DNA from 2 places in the Candidatus Njordibacter sp. Uisw_056 genome. Region 2 is predicted to be linked to the other one. Evidence: predicted binding sites of a transcription regulator. Region 2 holds the regulator's gene; the other holds the start of a gene.

Region 1 (16,058 bases), 820 kb from region 2:
ATGGCAGCAGCTGGTAAGCCTTTAATGGACCCAATGTGCGGTTCTGGTACGTTTTTAATCGAAGCTGCAATGATGGCTTCAGATACTGCGCCAGGGTTACTGCGCTGGCGTTTTGGCTTACAAATGTGGAAGCAGCACAATGTCGCGCTTTGGCGAGAAATTTGGGACGCTGCCGAGTTGCGTAGAGAAGCTGGTGAAGCTTCTTCTACCAGCGAAATCCATGGTTATGATGGTCAGCCAAAAGCTGTATCTAAATGTCGTGAAAACCTAAAGCAAGCAGGAATGACAGATCGAATTCGTGTTAGTCACAGAGAATTAAAAGACCTAAAGCCACTGACGCACACAGCGGAACAACAAACAGGATTGGTGATAACTAACCCTCCCTATGGTGAACGGCTTAGTGAAGTAGCAGACATCCAATACCTCTACCAACATTTGGGTGAGCGTTTAAGCCAAGACTTTATTGGCTGGGAACTTGGGGTATTTACGGGCAATTCTGAATTAGGTAAAGCGGTAGGTTTACGTTCTTACAAACAGTATTCTTTTTACAATGGAGCCATTAAAAGTCAGTTGTTAATGTACGCTCTAGAAACCACAAATCGCTTTGCTGATCGCCGCCAAGCTAGTGGTGAAATACCACTGCAAGCCCTCAGCGAGGGTGCTCAAATGTTTGCTAACCGCGTGATAAAAAACCGCAAGCAGCTAAGCAAATGGGTGAAGCAGGAAGCGATTGAATGTTATCGTATATATGACGCTGACATGCCTGAGTATGCTGTAGCAGTGGATGTTTATGCTGATTGGCTGCACGTCCAAGAATACGCAGCGCCTAAGACTGTAGATGCAGAAAAAGCCCAGCGTCGCCTAGAAGAGGTGATGCTAGCATTACCACAAGCCCTGCAAATTCCAGAAGAGCGAATTGTACTAAAGCAGCGCCGCCAGCAAACGGGTAAAGACCAGTATCAAACCCACGATGAAAAAGGCGAATACATTCAGGTTAAAGAAGGTGGTTGTAAGTTGCTGGTGAACCTTAACGATTATTTGGACACTGGCTTGTTCTTAGATCACCGCCCTGTGCGTCAAAAAATTCAACAGCTGGCTCATGGTAAACGTTTCCTAAACTTATTTTGCTATACCGGCACAGCCACCATTCATGCAGTGCAGGGTGGGGCACACAAGTCGCTGAGTGTAGATATGTCGGCTACCTACTTGTCCTGGGGCAAAAAGAACCTTGCTTTGAATGGCTTTAGTGATCAAGTACATCGGTTTGAACAGCACGACTGTATGGAATTTATTAAGACTCATAAGGGAGAATATGACCTAATCTTCCTTGATCCACCTACCTTTTCTAACTCTAAAAAAATGATTGGTGTTCTAGACGTGCAGCGTGACCATGCCTGGATGATCCATAAAGTGATGGACTTGCTAACAGAAGATGGCTTATTAATTTTTTCTACTAATTATCGCCGTTTTGAGCTAGACGAAAAGGTGCTTCAGCATAACCATGTAGTCGATATTAGTGATGATACTTTGGATAAAGACTTTAGCCGTAACAAGAAGATTCATCGCTGTTGGGAAATTCGTAAATATAAGCCCGAAGTGGCTAGCACGTCAGGATTTTATGATGCAGAGTATGCATCATCTAAGCCTGCAGCAAAGCCAGTACATAAGCCTGAAATTAACCGGGCTTCTAAAACTGAAGTAAACCCGGCCACCAAGGATCAAGCAGAGTTTAACCCTTGGCTGAAACAAGACTAATCAGCTTTAGTCTTGGGATGTAGCGCCAATTTTATGGATACTAAGGTCGGCGCCATTAAATTCCTCTTCTTCGGTGAGTCGTAATCCAATAAATTTCTTCACGCTTCCATACACTATAAACCCACCGATTAAGGCAATGCTTAAGCCTAGAAGGGTGCCAAGTAGTTGTGACATAAAACTCACACCACCCAAGCCACCAAAAGCCTCTAAGCCAAAAATGCCAGCAGCTATGCCCCCCCATACACCGCATATCCCATGGAGTGGCCAAACACCTAACACATCATCAATTTTCCAGCGGTTTTGGGTCAAAACAAAGGCGTAGACAAAAAGTCCACCAGCAATAAGCCCCACAGCCAGAGCACCAATAGGGTGCATTAAGTCAGAACCTGCGCATACAGCAACCAAACCCGCTAAAGGGCCATTATGGACGAATCCTGGATCATTTTTACCGATCACTAATGCTGCAATGGTGCCACCAGCCATTGCCATTAGGGTATTGACCGCTACTAAGCCACTAATTCCATCTAAGGTTTGAGCAGACATGACGTTAAAACCAAACCAGCCAATGGTTAAAATCCACGAACCCAAGGCTAAGAATGGAATGCTAGAGGGTGCGAATGCGACTAGCTTTCCTTTGCGGTAACGCCCCTTGCGTGTACCCAGGAGCAATACCGCGGTAAGTGCCAGCCAGCCACCCACGCCATGAACTACCACCGACCCTGCGAAGTCATGGAAGCCTGCCCCAAAGTTTTGTTCTAGCCAAGCTTGGAAGCCATAATTACCGTTCCAGGCTATACCTTCGAATAAAGGGTAGATAATGCCCACGGTTAGGGCCGCAGCAATGAGTGGTGGCCAAAAGCGTGCTCGTTCGGCAATACCACCAGAAATAATGGCTGGAATAGCCGCAGCAAAAGTCATTAAAAAGAAAAATTTCACCAACTGGTAACCGTTATTGGCACTTAGTGCTTCTGCGCTAGCAAAGAAGTGTTGGTCGTAGGCGATCCAATAGCCTACAAAAAAATAAGCAAGACAAGAAAAGCCAAAGTCTGTCATAATTTTTACTAAGGCGTTCACTTGGTTCTTATGCCTAACCGTTCCCACCTCTAAAAAAGCAAAGCCCGCATGCATGGCAAGGACCATGATGGCTCCCATAAGGATAAATAGAGTATTGGAACTTTGCACTAAAGTGGCTATCGCGCTTGTTGTGGTTTCCACTACAACTCCTTAATTTTAGCTTTTGCACTATTTTGGTGCAAATAATTTATGAGCGGCTTTATAGCGGTGCAATATGTACTTGTGGTTTACATAATGGCCGAGATAACCGAGTTACTAGTAATTAAGCAAGGACCATGCCAGAGCGGTTCTTCAGGCAATAAAAAACCACCCAGAGGTGGTTTTTTATTAGTTTGTTAAATAGGTATGTTTTATTTAACAGGGTAAGGGCGTTTAGTTTCACCAGTATATAATTGGCGGGGACGGCCAATACGGTAGGGACTGTTAAGCATCTCATGCCAATGAGAAATCCATCCTACTGTGCGTGCCAAGGCAAATATAACCGTAAACATGGACGTTGGAATGCCAATGGCTTTAAGAATAATGCCAGAGTAAAAATCCACATTGGGGTATAGCTTGCGCTCTATAAAGTAGTCATCTTCGAGGGCTATCTGCTCTAGTCGCTTGGCTATTTGTAATAGGGGATCATTATCTACACCAAGCAAGGTTAATACTTCGTCACATGTCTCACGCATTACTGTTGCGCGAGGGTCAAAATTCTTATACACCCGATGTCCAAAGCCCATAAGACGAAATGGATCGTTCTTGTCTTTAGCTTTTGCAACAAAAGCGTCGATATTAGACACGTCACCAATCTCTTCAAGCATGTTAAGCACAGCCTCATTGGCACCGCCGTGAGCAGGCCCCCATAAGGCAGCAATTCCAGAAGCGATACACGCAAAGGGGTTAGCACCGGAAGAGCCAGCCAAACGCACAGTAGACGTTGACGCATTTTGCTCGTGATCAGCATGCAGCATGAAAATTTTATCCATAGCTCGAGCTAGAATTGGGTTGACTTTAGTTTCTGCAGTAGGTTTTCCAAACATCATGTGTAAAAAGTTTTCGGCGTAATTAAGGTCATCACGCGGGAACACAAACGGCTGGCCAATAGAATACTTAAAACACATTGCTGCAAGAGTCGGCATTTTAGAGATTAAGCGGTGAATGGCTTTTTCTCGGTGCAAAGGATTATCGTTATCAAGTTGGTCGTGATAAAACGCAGAAAGTGCGCCTACTACACCGCACATGATCGCCATAGGGTGGGCATCTCGGCGAAAACCGTTAAAAAAGTGAGTCAGTTGCTCATGCACCATAGTGTTATTGGTAATGTGGCTTTCAAATTCATCCATTTGCTCAGCATTGGGTAGTTCGCCATGAATTAAAAGGTAGCATGTTTCTAAATAGGTTGAGTTGGCAGCTAAATCTTCAATGGCATAGCCTCGGTGTAATAAAATGCCATTATCGCCATCAATGTAGGTGATTTTAGACTCACATGAAGCGGTAGAAACGAAGCCTGGGTCGTACGTGAAAAGGCCTTTGCTGACTAATTGGCGCACATCAATAACGTCCGGACCGGTGCTGCCTGAATAGATGGGCAGTTCAATTGGATCCATACCTTCTATGTGAAGAGTGGCTTTTCTGTCGGACATTTCTTGGCTCCTGAAAAATTGTATTGGTAGAGATGGCTGGCAGAGAATAATGTAAAACCAGTACGCCATATAAAATAGCAGACATAAATCATCTACCTCCAAAAACTGGAGCCTATCTTACCTTAGACTTAACCGAGAAGGGCCATAGAAAAGATTTGGCATATAAATTGTAGGTATAACTACAAGTGATATGGAGGGGGGCTGTCATAACGCTAAGCGTATATGATGGTCCTTTCATAGCCGTTTGTAAAGCGCTAGTGTTAAGTCTAAGCCACGGACTGGTTGATTCTTAAACTATGTTTGCAGACGTAAAGTTTACAAACATACGACAAAAGTTGCGTTGTTTTCTGGTGATCAAATCACTATACTTAGCATCTACGTGACGTTTACAGCTATGAGAGCGTCTTATTAGCGTAGTGTTCCATGACCTAATCCAACTCATTTTTTTTAGCCAAGAGTAGTTTACCGTGAGCGATAAAAGACCCGTTAATCTCGACCTAGGCACATTCACACACCCTTTAATTTCTATGGTTTCCATTTGCCACCGAATTTCTGGCGTGATTTTGTTTGTGGGCCTGATATTTCTGTTTAACTTATTTGATACCTCATTAGAGGGAGCTTCAGGATTTACTTCTTCACAAACCTTACTGCAAGAAAACTTTTTTGCTCAGTTCATAACCTGGGGGCTCTTAACCGCCTTGGGTTTTCATTTTAGTGCAGGTATAAAGCACCTAGTGATGGATTTAGGCCATGGTGAAGAGCTGCAAGCGGCCAACAACGCAGCAAAGTTTGTTATTGGCTTAACCGTTATATTGGCTATATTGGCAGGAGTTTGGGTATGGTAACCACCGTTACAAGTTATGGCAGAAGTGGCCTCTCCGATTGGTTAGTGCAGCGCGTTAGCGCAGTGATACTGGCAGCTTATTCTATTTTTATGGTGGTTTACCTGCTGCTCAACCCAGAAATAGTTTTTGCCCAATGGCAGGCTTTATTTGACAACACTGGCATGCGTATCTTTAGTTTGATGGCGCTCTTGTCATTGGGTGCTCATTGTTGGATTGGTCTTTGGTCTATTTCTACCGACTACCTTAAGCATTTTGCTCTGCGCTTTGCATTCCAAATGGTAGTGGGTTTATTAATGTTCATTTACACCATTTGGGGTGTTCAGTTGCTTTGGGGCCTATAAGTCATGACAAACATCTTACGTAAAATGTCCTATGAAGCCATTGTTATTGGTGGTGGTGGTGCTGGAATGCGAGCCGCATTGCAGCTTACTGAGGCGGGTTTAAAGACCGCATGTATTACTAAAGTTTTCCCTACGCGCTCTCATACAGTGTCTGCCCAAGGTGGCATTACTTGTGCAATTGCAAGTAATGATCCCAACGATGATTGGCGCTGGCATATGTATGACACTGTCAAAGGCTCTGATTATATTGGTGACCAAGATGCCATCGAATATATGTGCAGTGTTGGACCGCAGGCCGTGTTTGAGTTAGACCACATGGGTCTGCCTTTTTCTCGAACTGAAGAAGGTCGCATATACCAGCGTCCTTTTGGGGGTCAGTCTAAGAATTTTGGTGAAGGTGGCCAAGCAGCGCGTACGTGTGCAGCTGCAGATCGCACCGGCCACGCACTATTACACGCCTTGTACCAGGGTAATTTAAAAGGCGGAACTACTTTTTTAAATGAATGGTTTGCTGTAGACATGGTGCAAAATGACGATGGTGTCATTGTTGGTGTAGTTGCCATTTGCATCGAGTCAGGTGAAACCGTTTACATTGAAGCCAAGGCAACTGTGCTTGCGACAGGGGGTGCTGGGCGTATATATCAATCCACTACTAACGCATTAATCAATACCGGTGATGGTGTGGCTATGGGATTGCGTATGGGTTTACCTGTGCAAGACATGGAAATGTGGCAGTTCCATCCTACGGGCATTGCAGGGGCTGGCACTTTAGTGACCGAAGGTTGCCGCGGTGAGGGTGGCTACCTTATCAATAAGGACGGCGAGCGCTTTATGGAGCGTTATGCGCCCAATGCCAAAGATTTAGCTGGCCGTGATGTGGTCGCTCGGTCTATGGTGCTAGAAATTTTAGAAGGTCGTGGTTGCGGCCCCAACGGTGACCATGTGCTTTTGAAGCTAGATCACCTAGGTGAAGATGTACTAGAAAGTAAATTGCCTGGTATATGTGAGTTATCGAGAACCTTTGCTCATGTAGATCCAATTTTTGAACCGGTGCCAGTAGTTCCTACGTGTCATTACATGATGGGGGGGCTGCCAACTAATATTGGTGGTCAGGTGCTCTACCCAGAATCAGAATCAGAAACTCGAATTATTGAAGGCCTATATGCCTGTGGTGAAGCCGCCTGTGTGTCAGTGCATGGTGCTAACCGTTTAGGTGGTAACTCCTTGCTAGATTTGGTTGTTTTTGGTCGAGCAGCAGGTATTCAAATTGAAAAATCAATGCGTGAAGGCTACCATGCTGAAGCGGCAAGCCAAGCTAACGTAGATGCCGCTATGGTGCGTTTGAACACCCTTAACCGTTCTGAATCCGGTGAGAGTATTGCTGAAGTTCGTGAAGAGCTTCAAAAGACTATGCAGTTATATTTTGGTGTATTCCGCGAAGGCGAAAGTATGCAAAAAGGCTTGGAGTTGCTGCGGGAATTACGCATTAAAGTAGCCAACCTGCATCTGCAAGATAAAACGGGTGCGTTTAATACTGACCGTATAGAGGCGTTAGAATTGCAAAACTTGTTTGAGGTGGCATTTGCGACGGCAATTTCTGCAGAACAGCGCAAAGAAAGTCGTGGAGCTCATGCACGAAATGACTTTACTGAACGTGACGATGAAAATTGGCTGAAGCATTCAGTTTATTATCCTACTGAAGAGCGTCTTGGGAAACGAGATGTGAACTTTTCACCCAAAACCATGGATGCATTTCCACCTAAAATCCGTACTTATTAAGGAATAGTGATATGTTAACAGTGAGTATTTATCGCTACCATCCAGAGCTTGATGCGAAGCCTTATATGCAGGACTTTCAGATTGATACTGGCGGTAAAGATCTAATGGTATTAGATGTTCTTAATTTGTTGAAAATTAAGGACCGCGGCCTTGCTTATCGCCGCTCTTGCCGAGAGGGAGTGTGTGGCTCTGACGGTATGAACATTAATGGTACCAATGGTTTAGCTTGCATTACGCCTCTTTCGAAAGTGGTGAAAAATAACAAGCTAACGTTGCGCCCATTACCGGCGTTACCAGTCATTCGTGACCTGGTGATTGATATGGATCAGTTTTATAAGCAATATAAAAAGGTTAAGCCGTTCCTGTTGAATGACACGCCGGCTCCAGGTATTGAACGCCTACAGTCGCCTGAAGAGCGTGCAAAACTAGACGGTTTATATGAATGTATTCTATGCGCATGTTGCTCAACAGCCTGCCCTTCATTTTGGTGGAACCCTGATCGATTTATAGGTCCAGCTGGTTTGCTACAAGCTTATCGGTTCTTGGCTGATAGCCGTGATACTGCTACAGAAGAGCGCTTAGCTGATTTAGACGATCCCTTTAGTGTGTTTCGTTGTCATGGCATTATGAACTGTGTCACTGTTTGTCCTAAAGGCCTAAACCCTACCAAGGCTATTGGGCATATCCGCAACATGTTGTTAACCAGAGCTACCTAATTTTCAGCAGTCAATAAGCTCAGGGCCATTGTTTAAAGGCCTTGAGTGCTAATATCTTTAGTAAAATTTAGCTTTGTAGCTTAACCATATGGCGCATTACAGGTTATACTAGGCGTGTTTGGTTAAGTTTGACCACAATTAGAAACCGGTGATACTGAATGCATGACAGCGTAATGGAGCAGCAGAGGCGAGAGTCTCATTTCTCTGGCGGCAATTTTGCGTACATTGAAGAAATGTATGAAACTTATTTACGTGACCCCAATGCAGTTCCAGAGCAATGGCGGCAAGAGTTTGATCAACTCCCTCGAGTGCCAGACACAATTAGTGGTGATATACCTCACTCTACAATAAAAGAACACTTTGTTCTTTTAGGTAAAAATCAAAGTAAGTCTCACCCAGTACAAACTTCTACCTTAAGTAGTGAACACGAACGCAAGCAAGTTAGAGTTGTGCGGCTAATTAATGCCTATCGCGTGCATGGCCACCAGGTGGCTAGCTTAGACCCCTTAGAGCTTAAACCAAAAGAAGTCATCCAAACCCTTGATTTACATTTCCATGAGCTTTCTGCAGCAGACTTAGACACTGTATTCCAAGTGGGCGCATCCTACTTGGGCAAAGACGAAATGCCTTTGTCAGAAATTATTGCTGGGCTTGAAGAAACATACTGTTCAACCGTGGGCTGTGAATATAGCCACATTGTAAATACTGATGAAAAGCTGTGGATTAGGCAGCGGGTGGAGTCAGTACGCAGTCATCCAAACCATACACCTGAGAAACGTCGTCATATCTTTGAGCGTTTAATGGCTGCCGAAGGCCTAGAGAAATACCTTGCGTCTCGTTTTTCTGGTGCCAAACGCTTTGGCCTTGAAGGTGGCGAAACGCTTATCCCAATGCTGGATAACATTATCCAGCGCTCAGGCAGTAATAAGGCTAAAGAAATTGTTATTGGTATGGCTCACCGTGGCCGCTTAAACGTGTTGATTAATATTTTTGGCAAAAATCCCGTTGATTTATTCGAAGAGTTTGAGGGTAAACGACCTTTAAACACCTCAGGTGATGTTAAGTATCACCAAGGCTTTTCAACCAATGTGAACACGCCTGGTGGAGAGGTGCACATGGCCTTAGCGTTTAACCCCTCCCATTTAGAAATTGCTAACCCAGTAGTAGAAGGTTCGGTACGAGCTCGTCAAGATCGCCGGAATGATACTGAAGGTGATACTGTATTACCTATTTGTTTACATGGTGACGCCGCTTTTGCAGGCCAAGGTGTTGTCATGGAAACGTTACAAATGTCCCAAACCCGTGCCTTTAAAACGGGAGGTACGGTGCATATTGTCATTAACAACCAAGTGGGATTTACCACAAGTAAGAAAGAAGATGCTCGCAGTACCCCTTACTGCACGGATGTAGCAAAATTTATCGACGCACCCATTTTCCATGTTAATGGTGATGACCCTGATGCGGTAGCGTTTGTGTCAGAATTGGCGTTAGATTACCGTAATGAATTTAAACGCGATGTGGTTATTGACCTCGTCTGCTATCGTCGCCGTGGTCACAATGAAGCAGATGAGCCATCAGGCACACAACCATTGATGTACAACGCGATCAAAGCCAAAAAAACAGTGGCTACTCTGTACGGTCAACAATTACTTAAAGAAGGTGTTCTTTCAGCCGCAGACATTATTGCTTGCCAAAATGATTATCGTAATGCGCTTGATAATGGTGAACATGTTGCCAATGCATTGGTTACAACCCCAGACACAAGCTCCTTTGTAGATTGGAAGCCATACCTAGACCATGAGTGGACAGCATTGGGTGACACACGAGTGTCTTCTGATATGTTAAAGGACCTGGGTCAGCGGCTAGATCAGGTGCCTCAAGGTTTTGTAGTGCAGCGTCAGGTGAAGAAGATTCTTGATGACCGCTTAAAAATGGCGTCGGGCGCGGCAGAAATTAACTGGGGTTTTGCTGAAGTTATGGCTTATGCCTCGCTGTTAGAAGAAGGGTACCCTATTCGTCTAACTGGGCAGGATGTTGGCCGCGGTACTTTCTCCCATCGTCATGCTGTACTGCATGACCAAAAGGGCAGTGGTGCTTATGTTCCTCTGCGTAATCTATCACCACATCAACCAGAATTTACTATTTTTGATTCCTTGTTATCTGAGGAAGCTGTTTTAGCGTTCGAGTATGGCTATGCATCTACTGCACCTGAGGGTCTGGTGGTATGGGAAGCGCAGTTCGGTGACTTTGCCAACGGTGCTCAAGTGGTTATTGACCAATTTATAACCAGTGGTGAGCATAAGTGGGGAAGGATGTGCGGTTTAACCATGTTGCTACCCCATGGTTATGAAGGCCAAGGTCCAGAACATTCTTCGGCTCGTTTAGAGCGTTTCTTACAGTTGTGTGCCGAGCATAATATTCAAGTATGTGTGCCTACTACACCTGCGCAAATATTTCACTTAATCCGCCGTCAGGTCATCAGGCCTATGCGTAAACCATTAGTGGTGATGTCGCCTAAAAGTTTGTTACGCCATAAAATGGCTATCTCTAACTTGGATGATCTGGCCAAGGGTGAGTTTCAAAATGTTATTGATGACGTAGATGGCCTTAATAAGGCAGCGGTGAAGCGTGTGGTGCTAACTAGTGGCAAGGTTTACTATGATTTGCTTGAACAGCGCCGTTTAGGCAAATTAGATCATGTAGCGATTGTTCGCGTTGAGCAGTTGTACCCATTTCCTGAACAGCATTTAGGCAATGTATTAGCCCAGTACCCTAATTTAGATCTCGTGGTTTGGTGTCAAGAAGAGCCCCTAAATCAGGGTGCTTGGTACTGTAGCCAGCATCACATGCGTAAAGTTATACAGATAGGCCGTCCTAAATTAGAATTGATCGTAGCTTCAAGGCCTGCCTCGGCAGCACCGGCATGTGGTTATATGTCTGTGCATCTTGAAGAACAGCGTTACTTAGTTGCCCAAGCACTGGGATTAGAATCATGAACGGGTTAATTGAGCAAACCCTACCAATCATTAGAGTAAAGAGATAAACCATGTCTATTGAAATTAAAGCCCCCTCTTTTCCTGAGTCTGTGGCAGACGGCACTATTGCTACCTGGCATAAGCAACCGGGGGAGGCCTGCAAGCGAGATGACTTGATCGTTGATATTGAGACCGATAAAGTAGTAATGGAAGTCGTTGCACCTGCTGATGGTAGCTTGTCCGAAATTATGTCTGCTGAAGGCAGCACAGTGATGAGTAATGAAGTGATTGCTAGGTTTACTGCAGGTGCGGGAGCAGAATTACCCGAAGCACAAGACGCACCCTCATCTAATGCAGATCAGCTTGATGTGAGTGGCCCTGCTGTACGCAAATTGCTCCATGAAAATAATTTGGACGCAACTAAGGTCACAGGTACGGGTAAAGGTGGGCGTTTGTTAAAAGAAGACGTGCTCAATTACTTGAAGAATCCAGAGACTGTAACCTCGGTTCCTGTTCCAGTTGCAACTCCAACACCCGCAGCACCAGCGCCTGTTGTTAACGAAACAGTGGCCCCGTCTTCTGGCCCTCAACACCGCACGTCTAGGCGCGTGCCAATGACTCGCTTGCGCTCAACTATTGCTAAGCGCTTGGTCTCTGCGCAAAACGAAGCAGCAATGTTAACCACCTACAACGAAGTTGATATGTCGCCTATTATGGCGCTGCGTAGTCAGTATAAAGCGCAGTTTGAGAAAGCTCACAACGGCACTCGTTTAGGGTTTATGTCGTTCTTTGTTAAGGCCTCAGCAGAAGCTCTCAAGCGTTATCCAGCAGTGAATGCTTCGTTAGACGGCAACGATATGGTATACCATGCGTACCAAGACGTTAGTGTTGCTGTGTCTACAGAACGAGGTTTGGTCGTACCTGTGTTGCGTGACGTAGAAGCGATGACCTTGGCTGATATTGAGAAGGGTATAGTGCAGTTGGCCACACAAGCCAAAGATGGCAAGCTTACTTTAGCAGAAATGCAGGGTGGAACCTTCACTATAACAAACGGTGGTATTTTTGGATCTTTGCTATCAACGCCAATTTTAAACCCGCCACAAACTGCCATTTTAGGCATGCACAAAATTCAGGACCGCCCGGTAGCAGAGAATGGCCAAGTGGTCATTCGCCCAATGATGTATTTAGCCTTGTCTTATGATCACAGAATGATTGATGGCAAGGAAGCAGTACAGTTCTTAGTTACCATTAAGGAATTGCTGCAAGATCCAGCGCGGATATTGCTTGAGATATAAGCCTGCGTATTAACCTAAGTCTGCGTTGTGATCCAACACGGGCTAAAAATCTGAGAAAATATTATGTCCCAAGAATTTGATTTGGTCGTTATTGGTGGCGGTCCTGGTGGCTATGTCGCCGCAATCCGTGCTGCGCAACTGGGGTTAAAGACAGCTTGTGTAGAAAAATGGACCAGTGATAAAGGTGCTCCAGTATTAGGCGGAACCTGCTTAAATGTAGGTTGTATTCCATCAAAGGCGTTACTGGACTCGACTCATAAATTCCATGATGCCAAACACGAATTTGAAGTTCATGGTATCAATACAGGTGAAGTAACCATGGACGTGGCTGCCATGTTGGCGCGTAAAAATGCCATTGTTAGCAACCTCACTATGGGTGTGGCTGGGTTATTTAAAGCTAATGGTGTGACCTTAATTCACGGCATGGGCCAGCTACAAAAAGACTGTATGGTAAAGGTGACTGCTGCTGATGGCAGCGTCAGTGAAGTTAAAGCGGGCAGTGTCATATTAGCTGCTGGTTCTGTAGCGGTAACTATTCCGCCAGCACCGTTAATTGACGATATTATTATAGATAACGTGGGCGCACTAAATATTCGTGAAGTACCAAAACGTTTAGGTATCATTGGTGCTGGCGTTATTGGCTTAGAGATGGGTACAGTATGGCAACGCTTGGGTAGTGATGTTGTTGTATTAGAAGCAATGGACACATTTTTAGGATCAGCTGATAAGGATTTATCCAAGGAAGCGGCTAAGTGTTTAAAGAAGCAAGGCATGAATATTCGCCTTGGTGCACTAGTTACTGGGACTGAAGTTGTCAATAACGAAGTTAAAGTCGCCGTTAAAAAGGCCGATGGCGACTCCGAGACACTAACATTCGACAAGTTGATTGTTGCTGTAGGTCGTAAACCGTACACTGAAGGCCTGTTGGCAGCAGATTCTGGCGTAGGGCTTGATGAACGAGGATATGTTCATGTTAACTCACGCTGTAAAACAGATGCTCCTGGGGTATATGCTATTGGTGACGTTGTTCGTGGCCCTATGTTAGCTCACAAGGCTTCTGAAGAAGGCATGATGGTTGCAGATATCATTGCAGGCAATAAAGCTTTGATTAATTATGACTGTATTCCTTGGGTGATTTATACCCATCCAGAAATGGCTTGGGTTGGTAAAACAGAGCAGGAACTAAAGTCTGAAGGTGTCGAAATTAAGGTGGGTAAGTTTCCATTTGCAGCTTCCGGCCGCGCCATGGCCGCAAACGACACTCAAGGTTTTGTGAAGTTGATTGCTGATGCGCAAACAGACCGTATTTTAGGTTGTCATATTCTTGGTGGTAACGCGTCTGAACTTATTGCTCAGGCCGTTATTGCGATGGAATTTGGCTCCAGTGCTGAGGATCTTGCGCTGACAGTGTTTGCTCACCCTTCATTGAGCGAAGCAGTTCACGAAGCTGCCCTAGCCGTAGATGGCCATGCTATTCACATGGCCAATAGGAAAAAGAGAAAATAAGTAGTTAGGTTAAATTTAAATTTAAGTAAACAGGCAACATAATGAATCTTCATGAATATCAAGGCAAACTGTTGTTTGCCCAGTACGGCTTGCCCGTATCTAGCGGTATCGCCGTAGATACAGCAGAAGAAGCCATGGCGGCACTGGATCAAGTTCCAGGCGATCGCTGGGTAATTAAAGCCCAAGTTCACGCGGGTGGCCGGGGTAAAGCGGGCGGCGTACAATTAATTTCGTCTAAAAAGGAAGCTGCAGATTTTGCTAACAAGTGGTTAGGTAACCGAATGGTTACCTATCAGACAGATGCTGATGGCCAGCCTGTTTCGAAGGTTTATATTGAGCCGTGCACAGATATTGCACAAGAACTTTATCTTGGCGCTGTGGTAGATCGCAGTAGTCAGCGTATTGTATTTATGGCGTCGACCGAGGGCGGCGTAGAAATTGAGCAGGTGGCTGAAGAGACTCCTGAAAAGATTTTGAAGGCAGAGATTGACCCGTTAACTGGAGCTCAACCCTACCAAGGGCGTGAGCTAGCGTTTAAGTTAGGCCTTAAGGGTAAGCAAGTTGGTCAGTTTACTAAAATATTTATTGGTTTGGCGCAGTTGTTCCAAGATAAAGACCTAGCCTTATTAGAAATTAACCCTTTGGTAGTGACTGAGCAAGGTGATTTACACTGTTTAGACGCTAAGGTTGTGATTGACAGCAACGCGGTTTACCGTCACAAAGACATTCAAGCGATGCATGATCCAAGTCAAGACGATGAGCGTGAAGCTCATGCCGCTTCTTGGGACTTAAATTATGTTGCTCTAGATGGCACTATAGGTTGTTTAGTTAATGGTGCAGGTTTAGCAATGGGAACCATGGACATTGTTGCTTTGCACGGTGGTTTCCCAGCTAACTTTTTGGACGTAGGGGGCGGTGCAACCAAAGAGCGCGTGACTGAGGCGTTTAAGATCATCTTGTCTGACGAGCGGGTTAAGGCGGTATTGGTGAACATTTTTGGTGGGATTGTACGTTGTGATCTGATTGCTGAGGGCATTATAGGTGCCGTGAAAGAAGTTGGTGTAAACGTGCCTGTAGTTGTTCGTTTGGAAGGTAATAATGCTGAATTAGGTAGTCAAAAGCTGGCAGAAAGTGGCCTTGATATTATTGCTGCTACGAGCCTAAGTGGTGCAGCTCAACAAGTGGTTGCTGCAGCTGGAGGTGAAGCATGAGTATCTTAATTAACAAAGACACTAAGGTTATTTGCCAAGGTTTTACCGGTAGTCAGGGTACTTTTCACTCTGAACAAGCCATTGAATACGGCACTCAAATGGTGGGCGGCGTAACTCCAGGAAAAGGAGGTACCACTCACCTGGGCCTGCCTGTATTTAACACTGTCAATGAAGCGGTTATAGCTACTGGTGCTGAGGCTTCTGTTATTTATGTGCCTGCGGCTTTTTGTAAGGACTCAATACTTGAAGCTGCTAATGCAGGTATCAAGTTTATTGTTGCCATCACTGAAGGTATTCCAACTTTAGATATGTTGGAATGTAAGGTAATTTGCGACCAACTCGCAGTACGTTTAGTAGGCCCCAATTGCCCTGGTGTAATTACTCCTGGTGAATGTAAAATCGGTATTATGCCTGGCCATATTCATTTGCCAGGCAAGGTTGGCATAGTGTCTCGTTCAGGTACCTTAACTTATGAAGCTGTTAAGCAAACCACAGACGCTGGTTATGGACAGTCTACATGTGTAGGTATTGGTGGCGACCCAATTCCAGGTACTAACTTTATTGACGTGCTTGAGTTATTTGAACAAGACCCAGCGACTGAAGCCATTGTTATGATTGGTGAAATTGGCGGTACTGCAGAAGAAGAAGCGGCGGCTTACATTAAAGCTAATGTGACTAAGCCTGTTGTGTCTTACATTGCTGGTGTTACTGCACCTGCTGGTAAGCGTATGGGCCATGCTGGCGCCATTATTTCTGGTGGCAAAGGTACGGCAGACGAAAAATTTGCTGCCTTAGAGGATGCAGGTGTTAAAACTGTTCGTTCTCTTGCTGATATCGGTAAAGCGCTAAAAGAAGTGACTGGCTGGAGCTAAGCTCTTGACCTAATGCCATAAAAAAGGCCACCTTAGGGTGGCCTTTTTGTATCTTTATGAA
Region 2 (16,058 bases):
GCCTGCCGGCGCAGCACCAATAGGCGCACACGTCATCAACCGGCACTTAGAGATTTGTAAATCTAAAGGCTCATACAAACCGCTACCCCCATGTTCTAACAATACATCTTTACCGGCCACACCCATATCTGCGGCACCATAAGACACATAAGTGGGGACATCTGTCGCCCTAATCACTAAAAACCTCACGCCAGGTTGGCTCGTTTCAAACACGAGCTTTCTGCTGGTAAAGATATCTTCTAAAGGCTCTATTCCGGCACTGGCAAAAAGGGGCAAGGTCTCTTTTAAAATACGGCCTTTAGACAATGCAATAGTTAGGCTATTGGGCATGGTGTAATTTCTCAGTTAAGCAATGCGCTTGATAGTAGCGCCTAGAGCGCCCATTTTTTCTTCAATACAGTCATACCCGCGGTCGATATGATAAATCCGGTCAATCACAGTTTCACCATCAGCCACTAACGCCGCAATGACTAGGCTCGCAGAGGCCCTAAGGTCCGTTGCCATCACCGGTGCCGCTTTAAGTCGTTCAATGCCTTGTTGAATTACAGTATTGCCCTCTACAGCCACTTGAGCTCCCATGCGCGCCATTTCATCAATATGCATGAAGCGATTTTCAAAAATGGTTTCAGTAATCCTGCCACTCCCTAGGGCAATGGCATTAAGAGCCGAGAACTGAGCTTGCATGTCTGTCGGAAACCCAGGATAAGGTGCTGTTTTTAGGTTAACCGCCTTAGGCCGTTTACCATGCATGTCTAGCGTAATCCAATCTTCACCCGTTACAATTTCTGCACCTGCTTCTTCTAGCTTAGCAAGCACGGCTTCCATAGTATCCGGGCGAGTATCTTTTACTTTAATACGCCCCCCAGTCACCGCTGCTGCCACTAAATAAGTGCCTGTTTCTATGCGGTCTGGGAGTACATCATAATGGCAACCATGAAGCCGTTCTACCCCTTGTATGCGGATGGTACTCGTACCATGCCCTGTAATATCTGCACCCATGGCAATTAAACATTCTGCCAAATCAACCACTTCTGGTTCTCTTGCAGCATTGTCTAGTACAGTCTCACCGTCAGCTAAAGTGGCTGCCATAAGAATATTTTCAGTACCTGTTACCGTCACCGTATCAAAGAAAATATGTGCCCCCTTAAGGCGATCTGCCTTGGCACGAATATAACCATCTTCCACTGTAATAGTGGCTCCCATGGCTTCCAAACCCCTAATGTGGAGATCTACCGGCCGACTACCAATAGCACAACCACCAGGCAAAGACACTTCTGCTTCACCAAACCGCGCAACCAAAGGGCCTAATACAAGAATAGACGCTCGCATGGTTTTTACCAAATCATAAGGCGCAATACAGTGGTCTAAGGTAGTCGCATCTATTTCTACACTCAGCTTATCTCCCACCAGCAAGGAAACGCCCATACGGCCCAATAACTCAATCATTGTTGTTACATCATGGAGGTGAGGCAAATTACGAATAGTGACCGGCTCTTGCGCTAGCAGGGTTGCCGCTAAGATGGGCAGCGCTGCATTCTTTGCACCCGCTATACGAATCTCGCCATCTAGACGCTTGCCACCAGTAATGCTTAATTTATCCATACTATTGCTCACCAAATGTTTATTTTTCTGGGGGTCTTAGTTTTGCGGTGCACGCGCTTAATTAAGCGTTTACACGCTGCCACTGGTCTGCCGTATAGGCTTTAATACCTAGGGCATGAATAGACCCATCTGCAATCTGATCTGTAAGGCAACCATAAACCAGCTGTTGTTTTTTAACGGGTGATAAGCCTAAAAACAGGTCTCCAATCACAGTGACTTGAAAGCTACAACCTTCGCCGCTTGGGATCACTTGCGTGCCAGAAAGTTGCTGCTCAATAATTTGTTTAACTTGTTCTGCGTCCACGATAGTCTCCATGGGCTAATAAAATACGGGCGTACATCGTTTAAGTGTACATAAAGGGGATGTAACAGGGCCGAGATTGTAGCAAAATACTGCCTGTTATCGCTAGCACCGATTAATAATTCAACAGGCTCAAGACGGGTCATTCCAAAATGCAATGACGTCATCCATATTGCCTTTATTTTTCGCCATAGCACTGGCGAATTGTTGCCTAAAGGCCAACCCTAAATTAATACCATCCAGAGTCACGTTAGTTACCATCCAACCTTGTTGCCGCTTTTTCATAGCATAATTAATGTCATAAGAGGCCCCATTTGCATAGACCTTTACCCAGATTTTTTGCCGTCCAGCTTTACTACTTTTGTTAGAACTAGATTGGATTTCAAAGTCATTAATTTTAAAAGAAACCACTGCGCGGGAATAGGTATTCAATAATGAGTATTTAAAGGCAACGCGAAAGTCTTTGACTTGTTTTGCTGATGCCTTGCGATAAAACTTAGCCATTACCCCTTTAGCAATAGTATCAAAATCGATCACAGGAACTAGAATGACTTCCATCCCTAAAAACAACTTTGGCTCATCAAAGGCTACCACTTCACCCTCAGCCTCACTACTACGAATGGCTTCTAATCGCCCCTCTTCAAGCAAACCAATCATGGCTTGAGTGCTTTTTTCAACCACTAGGCTCGCTTCTTTCCATTCATCTGCGTTTACTGTAGCGGCACATAAGACAAGCAAAATACTAATCCCTACTATTTTGCTGCAACTCTGAAAACTAACCATACTCACTTTTCCTTATTTATTATCGCCGAAGTTAAGTAAGAATTGGCCAATCAGTTCTTCTAACACCAGCGCCGATTGGGTGTCTTCAATCACATCACCATCCACTAGCACTTCTTCTTCCGCCCCTACGGTAAGGCCTACATATTTCTCTCCCAACAAACCTGCTGTGAGAATACTGGCACTTGAATCAATGGATAAATAGTCCACCTGTCCGTAAATCTCCATATTCACTTTAGCCATTAATGCATTGGGGTCTATAACAACTGAAACGACCTCTCCCACTGTAACACCAGCCATAGTCACCTTAGCTTTAGGGCCTAGGCCTGCAGCGTTTTCAAACAAGGCACTAATTGCATAACTTTGGGCATTGCGAGACATATTGCCCCCACTTACCTGTAAAGCCAAAGCCACTAATGCAGCTACCCCAGCAACCATCATTAAACCGACACTCAGCTCTAACCATTTCTTGTTCATACTGTGCCTCCAAACATTAGCGCTGTTAAAATAAAGTCAAACCCTAAAATAGCCAAGGAACTATAGACCACAGTGCGGGTTGTGGCAGCACTGATACCTTGGGACGTTGGCACACAGGTATATCCCTGATACACAGCCGTCCAGCTAATCAAAAAAGCAAACACTAAAGCTTTAACCATGCCATTGAGCACATCTCCATTAAAATCTACCGCCTGCTGCATATTTCCCCAGTAAGACCCACTGTAAACACCAAGCCAATCTACAGCAACCAAGTGCCCACCATAGATGCCTACCAAGCTAAAGATGGCAACCAACAATGGTAAAGAAATGATACCTGCCCAAAAACGTGGCGCCACGATGCGGTGTAGAGGATCTACGCCAAACATCTCTAAACTTGCCAATTGCTCTGTGGCCTTCATTAAGCCAATTTCCGCGGTCAACGCGGAACCTGCACGGCCAGCAAATAATAATGCAGCGACAACTGGGGAAAGCTCCCTTACTAAAGTTAAAGCAACCATTTGACCCACTGCCTGCTCGGTGCCATAGGCTGCCAGCAAAGTATAACCCTGCAACCCCAAAACCATACCAATGAATAAGGCAGACACTAGTATAATAATAAGTGACTGAACACCTACGACGTAGAGCTGCTGAATTAGCCTAGACAAACTGGACGCCTTAGGCTGCACAATAATGGCCTGCATTAACATCAGCCATGCCTGCCCTATGCGCACCAACTTACCTAAAAAGCCTGAACCTAAATCAGCAATAAGGCCTATCATTCTGATTTACCCCTTAGTTCTTGTTGCAGCGGAGGTGCAAAAAAGTGGAATGGAATCACACCATCAGCCTCACCATGGATAAATTGCTTTACTGCAGGATCATTACTGGCCTGCAAAGCAGCAGGAGTGCCCTGCACTAGCACTCGGCCCTCACCTAATAAAATGACTTGATCAGCAATGGCACAAGCTTCTGCAATATCATGGGATACCAGCACGCTGGTTAAATGCATGGCACAATTAAGGTCTTTAATTAACCTCTGTAGAACTGCCATAGCTATGGGATCTTGGCCGGCAAAGGGTTCATCATAAAGAATTAGCTCTGGCTCCATGGCCACAGCCCGAGCTAGGGCAACCCGCCTTGCCATGCCACCGGATAGTTGCGATGGCATGAGGTCTCTAGCACCACGCAAACCCACTGCTTCCAGCTTTAACAACACCTTGTTATACAATTCATCTACCGATAAGTGCAGATGTTCTCTCAACGCAAAGGCCACATTTTCAAACACTGATAAATCGGTAAATAAAGCACCACTTTGAAACAATACACCCATACGTGTACGAATTTGGGTTAACTGCCTACGATTAAGTGCAGCAATGTCCTGACCAAACAGCCGTATTTGCCCCTCATGTGGCTGCAACTGACCACTAATTAAGCGCAAGAGTGTGGTTTTACCAGACCCACTAGGGCCCATAATGGCAGTGATTTTCCCAGCCGATATAACGCAGTTAAGGTTTTTAAAAATGGCCCGATCACCACGGTAAAAGCTAACATTTTGTATGTTAATGATGTCGTCTGTGGCCATAGATGAAGTTCCGGTGAGGCGCTAAAGTAATCTAGGTCCAAGTTTAACATTGACGCGCTTAAGTGCAAAGAAACTTGCAAAAAGGGCCCACTCTTGGTTTCATTGCCGGTGTTCGTTTCGCCTCGCTTAATTTAGGGCGTCCATTAACTGTGATTACCACTCTAATTAGACCTTTATATGTTTATTGCAATTGCCGCCGTTTTAGTTGGCTTAGGCTTACTTATTTGGAGTGCCGAGCGTTTTGTCGACGGTGCTTCTGCCACCGCTGGCCACTTAGGCATGTCGCCTATGCTTATTGGCCTAACCGTCGTAGCCTTTGGCACCTCAGCCCCAGAAATGTTGGTGTCCACCATGGCTGCACTTGACGGTGCCCCAGGCCTTGCTATTGGCAACGCCATTGGCTCCAATATCGCCAATATAGCTCTCGTACTGGGTGCCACAGCCCTTGTTTCTCCTATACCCATTAAAGGTAACTTGGTGCGCGTGGAGTTGCCTATATTAACCATCGCCACCATCGGCGCAGGTATTTTATTGTTAGATTACTACCTTGATGCCATAGACAGTGTGTGGTTGTTATTGGGTTTAGTGGTGTGTTTATATCTGTTTAATCGTTACCAACAGGACCATCCAGAAGATAAGCTTACGCCTTTAGCCAACATGAGCTTAAAGGCAGGTATTATTTGGCTTATAGTGGGTTTAATTGCATTGGCATTGGGCTCACGGATTTTAGTGGGTGGTGCTGTATATATTGCTACATCCCTTGGTGTTAGCGAAATGATTATTGGCCTCACTATTATTGCCATCGGCACCAGCCTACCAGAACTTGCGGCGTCTATTATGAGCGCTCGCAAAGGCCAGCATGGCATTGCTTTAGGCAACGTTATTGGTTCTAACATCTTTAATTTATTAGGCGTTATGGCTATTCCAGCCCTTATCAGCCCAGTTGTTATAGAAGCCAACGCTTTATGGCGCGACTATGGGCTCATGCTTTTGTTAACCCTATTTATGTTTGCTCTAGGGTTTAAGGCCCGCCACGGTGGCGCCATTAGCCGGGTAGTGGGCAGCTTACTGCTGTTGACCTATGTTATGTATATGCTTTTACTTTATACTAACGCTAGATAATTTGATAATAAGCCTCAGGAGATGTGTTGAGCCATAACAGCACTTTAAAACCCAGCCAAACTCTAGCGACGCCCTTTGCTGAATCTGCCTTGCGCACTATTAGGTTAGAACAGGCTGCTATCGGTGAACTGACCACCCGTATCGATGCTGCCTTCGACCAAGCCTGCCAGTTGTTGATGGATTGCTCAGCACGAGTGGTGCTTTTAGGCATGGGGAAATCGGGCCATATTGCTAATAAAATAGCCGCCACCCTAGCCAGCACAGGCACTCCCTCCTTTTTCGTTCATCCAGGTGAAGCCAGTCATGGCGACATGGGTATGATCACTGCCAAAGACGTTGTACTTGCGTTATCTTATTCAGGCACCACCAGTGAAATTGTCACCTTATTACCAATGCTAAAACGCTTAGGCACCCCCCTGATTGCCATGACAGGTGCAGCAGATTCCACTATTGCCAAAGCGGCAGATGTGCACCTTAATGTGCAGGTTAATACTGAAGCTTGCCCTTTAAATCTGGCACCAACATCCAGTACCACTGCCAGCTTAGTGATGGGGGATGCACTTGCCATCGCATTATTAGAAGCCAAAGGTTTTAGTGCCAACGATTTCGCTTTTTCTCATCCCGGTGGCGCGTTAGGTCGCAAGTTATTATTAAAGGTAAGTGACATAATGCACGCTGGTGACGCCCTACCTATAGTTTCTCAAAGTACTCGGTTTGCCGATGCTTTAATGGAGATGACCCAAAAAGGTATGGGTATGACTGCCGTGGTTAATCATCAAGGTGAGCTAGCAGGTATCTACACGGATGGCGACTTGCGCCGAAGTTTAGACCACAGTCAAGATCTGCGTGAATGCCACATTAGTGAGCTAATGACCCTTGACCCTGTGCAAGCCCAAGCCGATATGCTGGCCGCTCAAGCGTTGCAATTAATGGAACAACATAAAATTAATGCGCTCATTGTTTGTGATGAATATCACCAACCAGTAGGCGCTCTAAATATGCATGATTTGTTAAAAGCAGGGGTCATATAGAATGGATTCTGCACTGCTCAGTGAGGCTCAGATTGTCAAACATGCCAGCCGGGTGCGCATACTCGCATTAGATGTAGATGGTGTGCTAAGCGATGGCCAGCTTTACTTTGGCAACCAAGGCGAAGAAATTAAGGCCTTTAGTAGTTTAGATGGCCACGGCATTAAAATGCTCCAATCTACTGGTGTAAAAGTTGCTATTGTCACTGGCAGAACATCCAATATTGTTGCTCAAAGAGCCAAACAACTGGGTATTGAATTAATATTACAAGGCAGAGAAGATAAACTCACTGCCCTTCACGAACTCACCCAAAATCTGCAATTAGACTGGCCCCAGATGGCCTACATGGGAGATGACTTGCCAGATCTTGCAGCTATTATTAAAGTGGGTTTAGGCATCACCCTACCTAATGCAGCTAGTAGTATGGCATGTCACAGCCAATACGTTACCCAGCGCCATGGTGGCCAAGGTGCAGTAAGGGAAGTGTGTGAGTTAATCATGCAAGCACAAGGCACGTGGGAGGCTGCGCTAGCCCATTATACTAATACTAAGCTCCGGGCAGGCCTGTGATGATGGCATTATTTCGCAGTCGCTGGCTGCCTATAAACATTGTTGCTGCAGGCTTAGTTTTGTTGCTATTTTGGTGGTTACAACAAATAGAGCAGCAAGACGCAGAGTCAAAAGTTAACTGGATTCCAGACTATTACCTTACGAATGCGACTATTAGCCAATACGATAAACAAGGTTCACTATCCTCCAACATAAGCGCTAAACAATTTACTCACATTCAAGAACTCGGCACCACCGATATGCTACAGCCCAGGTTTAACATTTATTTATCCAGCAATGGCACTGCTTGGTTTGGTAAAGCGGATGAGGGCCTTATATTAGATTCCGGGGCACAAATTAACCTTACAGGCAATGCACTAGTTACCAACGGTCCAGATATTCACCGACCGCTTAGCCTTAGCAGTGAAAGCTTAAGGTTATTTCCCCAACGAAACTATGCCCAATCTGACAAGCAAGTGACCTTAGTGGCCAAGTATAGCCACTTGACGGGCACCGGAATGCAGCTCACACTCGACACCCAACGTTTACTATTTTTGCACCAGGTCAAGGGCACTCACTCTGTGCCAAGGAATTAACCATGTTACAGCCCCTCCAAAACACCCACAGCGTCCCTAGCCTGAACCACATACAACGTTTTTCTATCTGTTTGCTTGCTGGCGCAGCATGGTTTCTCAGCCCATTAACATGGGCACTTGATAGCGACCGTAAGCAGCCCATTGAGATCACCGCTGATAGCGTAGAGCTTAATGAAGGGGAGGGTTTTTCCACCTACTCCGGCAGTGTTATTATTGTCCAAGGTAGTATGACAATTGAAGCAAATACGGTAAAAGTGACCTTTAACGACGACGGGATAGAAACCATGGTAGCCACAGAGGGCAATAATGATGGTTTAGCTTACATGCAGCAGGAATCAGAGCCCGTTGGAGATGGCAAAGGCGATATAATGCAAGCCTGGGGTAAGCGCATTGACTATCAACTGAACACCGAGTTCTTAACCTTACTCGGTGGTGCCAAGCTGATTCAAAAAGGTAACCTGTTCAGTGGTCATCAAATACTCTTCAACATGTCTACAGAAAATGTGAAAGCCACTGGCGGCAAAGATAAGCAAGTAAAAATGATTTTCTTACCTAACTCAAATTAATGATCACCTGAAACAAGTTTGACATCCATGCACAATGAGACTGCCACCATAGCCACCTTAGAAGCCAGAAACCTTGCTAAATCTTACAGCAAGCGGGCTATCGTCAAAGACGTTAATATTCGTATTGAAGCTGGCCAAGTAGTTGGTCTGCTGGGGCCTAATGGTGCTGGAAAAACGACCTGCTTTTATATGATTGTGGGTTTAGTGCAGGCAGATCGTGGCCAAATATTTATCAATCAAGAAGACATTTCGAGTGAGCCTATGCATGGCCGAGCGCGCAAGGGTATCGGTTATCTGCCACAAGAAGCATCAGTATTTCGTAAGCTTACAGTGGCACAAAACATTTTAGCTATATTGGAAACTCAAAAAAACCTGACTAAAATTGAGCGATTAAAAAGGCTAGAAAACCTGCTCCTAGAGTTTAATATCGATCACATACGTAACAGCCTAGGTATGAGCTTATCAGGTGGTGAACGCCGTCGCGTAGAGATTGCTCGTGCATTGGCAAGTGAACCACAGTTTATTCTGCTGGACGAACCCTTTGCTGGCGTAGACCCCATTTCTGTCAAGGACATTAAACAAATTATTCAACAGTTACGTGACAAGGGTATTGGCGTATTAATTACCGACCATAATGTGCGCGAAACCCTAGATATTTGTGATTTGGCCTATATTGTTAGTGAAGGTTATATTTTAGCTCATGGAACCAGCAGTGATATCTTAGCGAACCAGCAAGTAAAAGAGGTATACTTAGGTGATGATTTCACTTTATAACTAAGTAAAAAGCCAAGTAAAAACCTAAGTAAAAATACCTCAGAAACAACAAGTTAGCACTACTATGAAAGCATCCCTGCAACTCAAAATGAATCAGCAACTGGCCATGACGCCACAGTTGCAACAGGCGATTCGTTTGCTCCAGCTTTCAACCTTAGACCTGCAGCAAGAAATTCAACAGGCCCTAGATTCTAACCCTTTACTAGAGCTAGAAGATGAACTTGACCAGCCAGACGTTAATACCCAGCAAACAGACAACAACGACACCCAGATTGATGACCAGCCAAGTGACCACCTTGCTGAAGAGCAACAAGCGGACAGTGACTGGAGCGAAGAAATACCTGTAGAACTTGCCACTGACAGCTCCTGGGATGATGTTTACCAAAGCTCCACCACACCGGCAACTGGCCCAGGGGACGAGTTCGATTTCGACGCTCACAATAGTCACGAACCGAGTCTGCAAGAACACCTTGAATGGCAACTTAACGTGAGTCGTTTAAGCCACCTCGACCAGTTTATTGGCGCCAGCATTATTGATGCCGTAGACGAACGGGGTTACCTTAGCCAAACTCTTAGTGAAATTACTGAAGGGATCAACGGTAACTTAGCTCAACAAGAGCAAGAAGCCGTTGAAGAAGATGAAACTCAAGCAGTATTAACCTTAATCCAACAATTTGACCCCATTGGGGTTGCCGCACAGGACCTGAGGGAGTGTCTGCTTATACAGCTAAGGTACTTACCCGCTGACACACCTTGGCGACAAGGCGCGATAACAGTTGTGGATAAATACCTAGACCTGCTTGGAAGTCACGACTACAATTCCTTAAGGCGACGCTCTGGCTACAAAGAAAATGACTTGCTACATATTTTTGAGCTGATCACTAAGCTGCAACCAGAACCTGGCGTGACCATTGCCTCAAGCCAAGCTGAGTATGTTATTCCCGACGTGATGGTGCGTAAAGTAAACAATGTATGGCGGGTTGAACTCAATCCAGACTCAGCGCCAAAGATCAGAATTAATCAGCAATATGCAAACTTTGCTGGCAGTGGCAATACCGCTGACAACAACTACATTAAAAGCCACTTACAAGAGGCTCGCTGGTTTCTTAAAAGCCTTGAAAGTCGTAATGAAACCTTGTTAAAAGTGTCAGGTCGTATCTGTGAGATACAAAAAGGCTTTTTAGATCATGGCGAAGAGGCGATGAAACCACTGGTGCTAGCTGAAGTAGCAGACCATGTGGAGATGCACGAATCTACTATTTCACGGGTGACTACCCAAAAATACATGCACACACCTAGAGGTATTTTTGAGCTAAAATATTTCTTTTCTAGTCATGTAGCTACAGCTAATGGTGGAGAATGCTCTTCTACTGCAATAAGAGCACTCATTAAAAAGCTCATTGCAGCAGAGCTAACGCGCAAGCCCCTAAGCGACGCAAAGCTTACAGATATGCTTGAGTTGCAAGGTATTAAAGTAGCACGTAGAACCATTGCTAAATACCGAGAAAGCATGAACATTCCACCCTCTAACGAACGCAAACGGCTCAACTGAGCCCATAGAACCCATAGGGTTATTGACGACATATGAATATTAGTGACATCCTTACGCCAGAGCGCACTTTGGCCGATCTCAAGTGTGGCAGCAAAAAACGCACCCTCGAATCTATTAGTCAATTACTGGGCAAGCAAATGACAGAGTTTGATGACAAAGAACTCTTTAATGCATTAATCACCCGAGAAAAATTAGGCAGCACGGGGTTTGGCGATGGCATCGCTATTCCCCATTGTCGCTTAGCCAGTTGCACACATGTAACTGGTGCCCTAGTGCGATTAGCCAAAGCAGTAGATTTTGATGCGATAGATCAACTTCCTGTGGATTTATTGTTTGTGCTTTTGGTGCCCCTGCAGGCCACAGACGAACACTTACAAATACTAGCCACTCTTGCAGGTAAATTTGGCCAATCTGAGTTTCGTGAACGTATGCGCAAGGCCACTGATGCGGATGCCATGTACAAAATCGCTGTCGCATAAATGCTCTAAAAAGGGTATGCTATAAGGCTATTTTTGGTAATCTAGCGCTGGGCTTACCAAAAGCTGTTTCATTACTTTATAGAGCCATGTCTGCAAGGTTTTCTGCATGATCAACCAAAAAATCACTATCATCAACAAACTTGGTTTGCACGCTCGCGCTGCTGCTAAGCTTGTGGGTGTTACGGGTAAACATGGTTGCAGTATCGAAATTGGCAGCTCAGGAAAAATGGTAGACGCAAAAAGCATTATGTCGGTTATGTTGTTAGCTGCGTCACAGGGCACTGTGTTAGACCTAAAAGTAAGTGGCGAAGGTGCCCAGCAGGCTTTTGATGAAGTGTCTCAACTGGTTAATAATTATTTCGACGAAGGCGAATAAGGCTAGCAGTCACATGAAATCCCGCCTTAAAGAACTCAATGACGCCCTAGACAGCGGTGCTTTTATTCAAGCCCGCCATATGCTCAATCACACCTTAAAACCCGCTGATACTGCGCACCTTTTGGAATCTTCACCACCAAGAGAACGAGAAGTGCTGTGGAATTTAGTGAATCCAGAGTTAGAAGGCGAAGTACTGCACCATTTAAGTGACGAAATTCAAGCTGAATTCGTTAATCAAATGAATACCGAAGAGCTACTTCAAGCCACTGAAAACCTCGACACTGACCACTTTGCCGACATCTTGCAGCAGCTGCCAAAAACGGTAATGCAAGAAGTGCTCAATAGTTTAGGGCAACAGGACCGAGAACGAGTAGAACAGGTACTGTCTTACCCTGAAGACACCGCTGGCGGCCTTATGAATACTGACGTTGTTAGCATCCGCCCTGACATTACCATAGACGCCGTACTGCGTTATTTACGGCGCCATGATGCCATGCCAGACATGACCGACAACCTGTTCGTAGTCACCCGAAAAGACCGTTACATGGGCTTATTGCCACTCACTAGTTTGCTAGTGAGTGACCCCAATACCCTAATTTCAGACATCATGGACACCGAGCGTGCAGCGATCCCTGCTGATTTAGATGAAACTGATGTCGCTAACCTATTTGAACGTAACGATTGGGTGTCTGCACCGGTAATAAACCAAGAGGGTCGATTGGTTGGTCGTATCACTATCGATGACGTGGTCGATGTGATTAGAGAAGAGGCTGACCACTCCCTCATGCGCATGGCTGGTTTAGATGAGGACGAAGACACTTTTGCGCCAGTCGTTAAAACCACTAGGCGCCGCGCAGTATGGTTGGGGATTAACTTATTAACTGCTCTTTTTGCCTCTATGATGATCGGCCTGTTTCAAGACACTATAGAGCAGGTAGTCGCCCTTGCTATCCTTATGCCTATTGTAGCAAGCATGGGTGGCGTTGCGGGGAGCCAAGCGTTAACCTTAGTCATCCGTGGCCAAGCTTTAGGCCACGTTGAAGCCAGTAACATTGGTTACCTGCTCAACAGAGAAATTATCGTTGGTGCTCTTAACGGCTTACTCTGGGCCACTGTAGTCGCTAGCATTGCCAGTTGGTGGTTTTCGGACTTAACCATTGGCTTTATCATTGCTATCGCGATGATCATCAATTTAATCGTGGCTGCTATTTTTGGCACCTCTCTTCCCGTCATCCTTAAAGCAATGAACATAGATCCTGCTTTAGCTGGAGGCGTTATTTTAACAACCATTACTGATGTGGTCGGATTTTGTGCCTTTTTAGGCCTCGCCACATTATTTTACGCTTAAGGAATTTAATATGGGCAAAGTTAAGGCCCGCAAGGCCGCAGCAGAGCTAGAAGCACTGCAACAAAATCTGCCTGCTGAGGAAGAGCTTAGTCGCACCCAAATTAAGCGAGCGATGGAAGCTCTGCAACACTTAGGTGGCAAGTTGCTAGATCTTAAACCATCAGAACTAGCGCGCATCCCCATGAGTGAAACGCTGAAAACTGCGATAGATGAATCACGCCGTATCGAACAAAATGAAGCTAAACGCCGGCATTTGCAGTACATTGGCAAGGTCATGCGTGATGAGGATTCAGAAGCCATTGCTAAGGCTCTATCGGTCCACGATTCGGGCTCTGATGAACACCGCCGGGTATTTCATCAATTAGAAACTTGGCGTGATGGCTTAATTGGCAATAACCCAAACACTCTTAACGAAATTATAGAGTTACACAAGGGAGCTGATCGGCAGCACATCACTCACCTTGTAAAGCAGGCACAAAGCTTGAATCAAGAAGCTAAAGCGAAATCTGCGGCCAAAAAATTGTTTAAATACTTGCGCCTATTGGCTGACATCTAGGGGCGTTAAATCCAATCTGCTAATTTTTTGCGGAGTTTCTTAACAGAGCCGCTTTGAATCTGGCTGATGCGTGATTCAGACACTTCCAGTACTGCTGCAATCTCTTTTAGGTTGAATTCTTCGTCGTAATATAGGGCAAAGATTAATTGCTCACGTTCTGGCAGCTCCCCAATAGCGATGGTTAAAGCTTTTTGAAATGCAGCTTCATCCACTTCTTTTGCAGGTATTAAAGCCGAAAATGGCGTTTCTTCACCTTCAGGCAGGTCTTCTATTTGCACTGTTTGATAGTTATAGTTTCGCCCTTTTTGCAGCTGTAAATCTTCTAGGGTCATACCCATGGCATGGGCCAACTCAGTATCTTTAACTGTGCGCCCCATTGCTTGCTCTAATGCAGCGGTCGCCTGGTTAATTTCCCGGATACTCGTCATTACAGAACGCGGCAAGGTACTAAATCGCCGAACTTCATCTAGCATAGCGCCACGCACCCTTAACTTAGCAAAGGTAGTAAATTGAGCACCCTTAGTGGCATCAAAATTTTGCAGTGCTTCCAACAAGCCCAACATGCCAACTTGAATAAGGTCATCTATATCAACACTGGCAGGTAAACGCGCGCTCAAGTGCAATGCAACCTTTTTCACCAAGGGCATATGTTGCACTAGTGGGTCTGTTGCAGAGCCAGGTGCTAGGGATTGATAAAGTGACAAATCATGCATCAAGGAGTCATTTCCAATTAAGCTTTATGTTGCAATAGTCGGTCGACAAAAAACTCCACCTGCCCACTCAAGCCAGTCGGAGCTTCCCAACGCTCTATTATCGCAGCCATCTGCATATAGGCTCGAGATGACTTTGCCATAGGAGCTGCTTGAACAACTGCCTTTTGTTGTTTGTTGGCTATACGTAGCTGATCATCATGTGCCGTAGTGCCCAAATATAGTATGGTTGCATCTAAGTAATGGTCAACTACCCGTTCAATTTTGGTATATAAGGCTCGACCTTCTTTCTCATTTTTCACCATACTGGCAAGGAAGTGAAACCGAGTCGCTCCATAGCGCTGGCTCATCACCTTAATTAGTGCATAAGCATCAGTGATAGAGGAGGGCTCATCACAAGCGATTACAATCACTTGATGAGCAGCATTTAAAAAAGCTAATACATTGTCAGAAATACCAGCTGCGGTATCTATAATAAGGTAATCTAGTTTTCCATTATATTCACTGAATGCTTGAATTAGATGTTGCAGTTGTTCATTTTGCAACCCCGCCATTTCATAAATACCCGAGGCCGCAGGCACAACTTGCATATCAAAAGGGCCAGTTAAAACAATTTCACTTAGCGTTTTTTCACCACTCATCACGTGAGCCATATTAAATGAACATTGCAGCCCCAAGTTAACATCAACATTTGCCAAACCTAAGTCTGCATCCATCAACATGACCTTATGGCCTTGCTTGGCTAAGCTAGCCGCAATATTAATTGAGGCGTTAGTTTTACCAACACCCCCTTTACCGCTGGTTACAGCAATAACTTGTACCCCGATTGAACTCATATTAGTGACTCCTGTAGGACGATAGTCCCATGGCAGCAACAGGTGTAACTTGTAAGCTGCCAGCTTTCGAATTTTGGCTGGTTATATATTGCTTTGAAGACTTATATGTCGGCTCCAAAGGTTTATCTGGCGCTGAGTGTAGCAAGTTTGACAAGGCTACGATACTGCTGGACTCCTCGGTTAACTGGGCCTTTAGCGCTTTTTTAACCAGCTGCTGAGCACTAGGATAACTCAAGTCTAATGGAATACGCTGGCCATCAGTAATCATGGCTAGTGGCTGTTGTGACTCAATCAGTGCTGATAACAGACCACCTAACGGTAAACACTCATCTAACTTAGTCGCAACAACACCTTTCACTTGGCCAAAGTAGTGTTTCATGAGGTAATGTAATGAATGGGACTGACTATTTGCAGCCAAGGTGAGGTAGGTATTAATTTGATGAGGAACACCTAGCAAGCCGTCAACTAGGTTCTGCATATGTGAGTCAAAGGGGTTACCTCCTGAAGTATCCACCAATACATAATCTTTGTGAGCCATTTGGTTTAAAGTTGTGGTTAACTCAGTAAAACCAGCCACGTGATGCACGTCTATACCCAGCATGGTGCCAAACACCCGTAATTGATCTCGGGCCCCAATACGCTGTTGATCCATAGAAATTAACGCCACCTTATGCTTACCATATTTCATAGCGAGTTGAGCGCCCAGTTTACCGATAGCTGTCGTCTTGCCAACTCCTGTAGGGCCAACTAGAGCATAAATGCCAGCTTTGTGAACCAAACCTTGTGGGCTAATTGCTAACTTATCTTGCAGCCATTGTTGGGT

Evidence for each region. Region 2 encodes sigma-54, which starts transcription at its own class of promoters, with help from an activator protein. Its sites were predicted from a motif close to ANTGGCATNNANNTTGCTNT; they were not measured.
Region 1: the regulator sigma-54 is predicted to act here: its motif matches at 3,093-3,112, upstream of ABXT60_RS07920 (ammonium transporter).

What each region holds. Positions count from the first base shown of each region.
Region 1 is NZ_CP159830.1:1,614,438-1,630,495, reverse strand. Features, by position in the region: gene rlmKL (bifunctional 23S rRNA (guanine(2069)-N(7))-methyltransferase RlmK/23S rRNA (guanine(2445)-N(2))-methyltransferase RlmL) at 1-1,755, shown strand, start outside; gene ABXT60_RS07920 (ammonium transporter) at 1,762-2,970, opposite strand; gene gltA (citrate synthase) at 3,180-4,457, opposite strand; gene sdhC (succinate dehydrogenase, cytochrome b556 subunit) at 4,925-5,302, shown strand; gene sdhD (succinate dehydrogenase, hydrophobic membrane anchor protein) at 5,296-5,643, shown strand; gene sdhA (succinate dehydrogenase flavoprotein subunit) at 5,647-7,422, shown strand; gene ABXT60_RS07895 (succinate dehydrogenase iron-sulfur subunit) at 7,434-8,138, shown strand; gene ABXT60_RS07890 (2-oxoglutarate dehydrogenase E1 component) at 8,297-11,134, shown strand; gene odhB (2-oxoglutarate dehydrogenase complex dihydrolipoyllysine-residue succinyltransferase) at 11,185-12,408, shown strand; gene lpdA (dihydrolipoyl dehydrogenase) at 12,472-13,914, shown strand; gene sucC (ADP-forming succinate--CoA ligase subunit beta) at 13,956-15,125, shown strand; gene sucD (succinate--CoA ligase subunit alpha) at 15,122-15,997, shown strand.
Region 2 is NZ_CP159830.1:795,781-811,838, reverse strand. Features, by position in the region: gene hisG (ATP phosphoribosyltransferase) at 1-330, opposite strand, end outside; gene murA (UDP-N-acetylglucosamine 1-carboxyvinyltransferase) at 346-1,602, opposite strand; gene ABXT60_RS04030 (BolA family protein) at 1,664-1,906, opposite strand; gene ABXT60_RS04025 (MlaC/ttg2D family ABC transporter substrate-binding protein) at 2,036-2,686, opposite strand; gene mlaD (outer membrane lipid asymmetry maintenance protein MlaD) at 2,699-3,160, opposite strand; gene mlaE (lipid asymmetry maintenance ABC transporter permease subunit MlaE) at 3,157-3,939, opposite strand; gene ABXT60_RS04010 (ABC transporter ATP-binding protein) at 3,936-4,742, opposite strand; gene ABXT60_RS04005 (calcium/sodium antiporter) at 4,920-5,864, shown strand; gene ABXT60_RS04000 (KpsF/GutQ family sugar-phosphate isomerase) at 5,891-6,895, shown strand; gene ABXT60_RS03995 (KdsC family phosphatase) at 6,897-7,463, shown strand; gene lptC (LPS export ABC transporter periplasmic protein LptC) at 7,463-8,038, shown strand; gene lptA (lipopolysaccharide transport periplasmic protein LptA) at 8,041-8,604, shown strand; gene lptB (LPS export ABC transporter ATP-binding protein) at 8,632-9,378, shown strand; gene ABXT60_RS03975 (RNA polymerase factor sigma-54) at 9,443-10,930, shown strand; gene ptsN (PTS IIA-like nitrogen regulatory protein PtsN) at 10,963-11,409, shown strand; gene ABXT60_RS03965 (HPr family phosphocarrier protein) at 11,516-11,785, shown strand; gene mgtE (magnesium transporter) at 11,799-13,133, shown strand; gene yjgA (ribosome biogenesis factor YjgA) at 13,144-13,689, shown strand; gene ABXT60_RS03950 (RNA polymerase sigma factor FliA) at 13,695-14,402, opposite strand; gene ABXT60_RS03945 (MinD/ParA family protein) at 14,420-15,235, opposite strand; gene flhF (flagellar biosynthesis protein FlhF) at 15,237-16,058, opposite strand, start outside.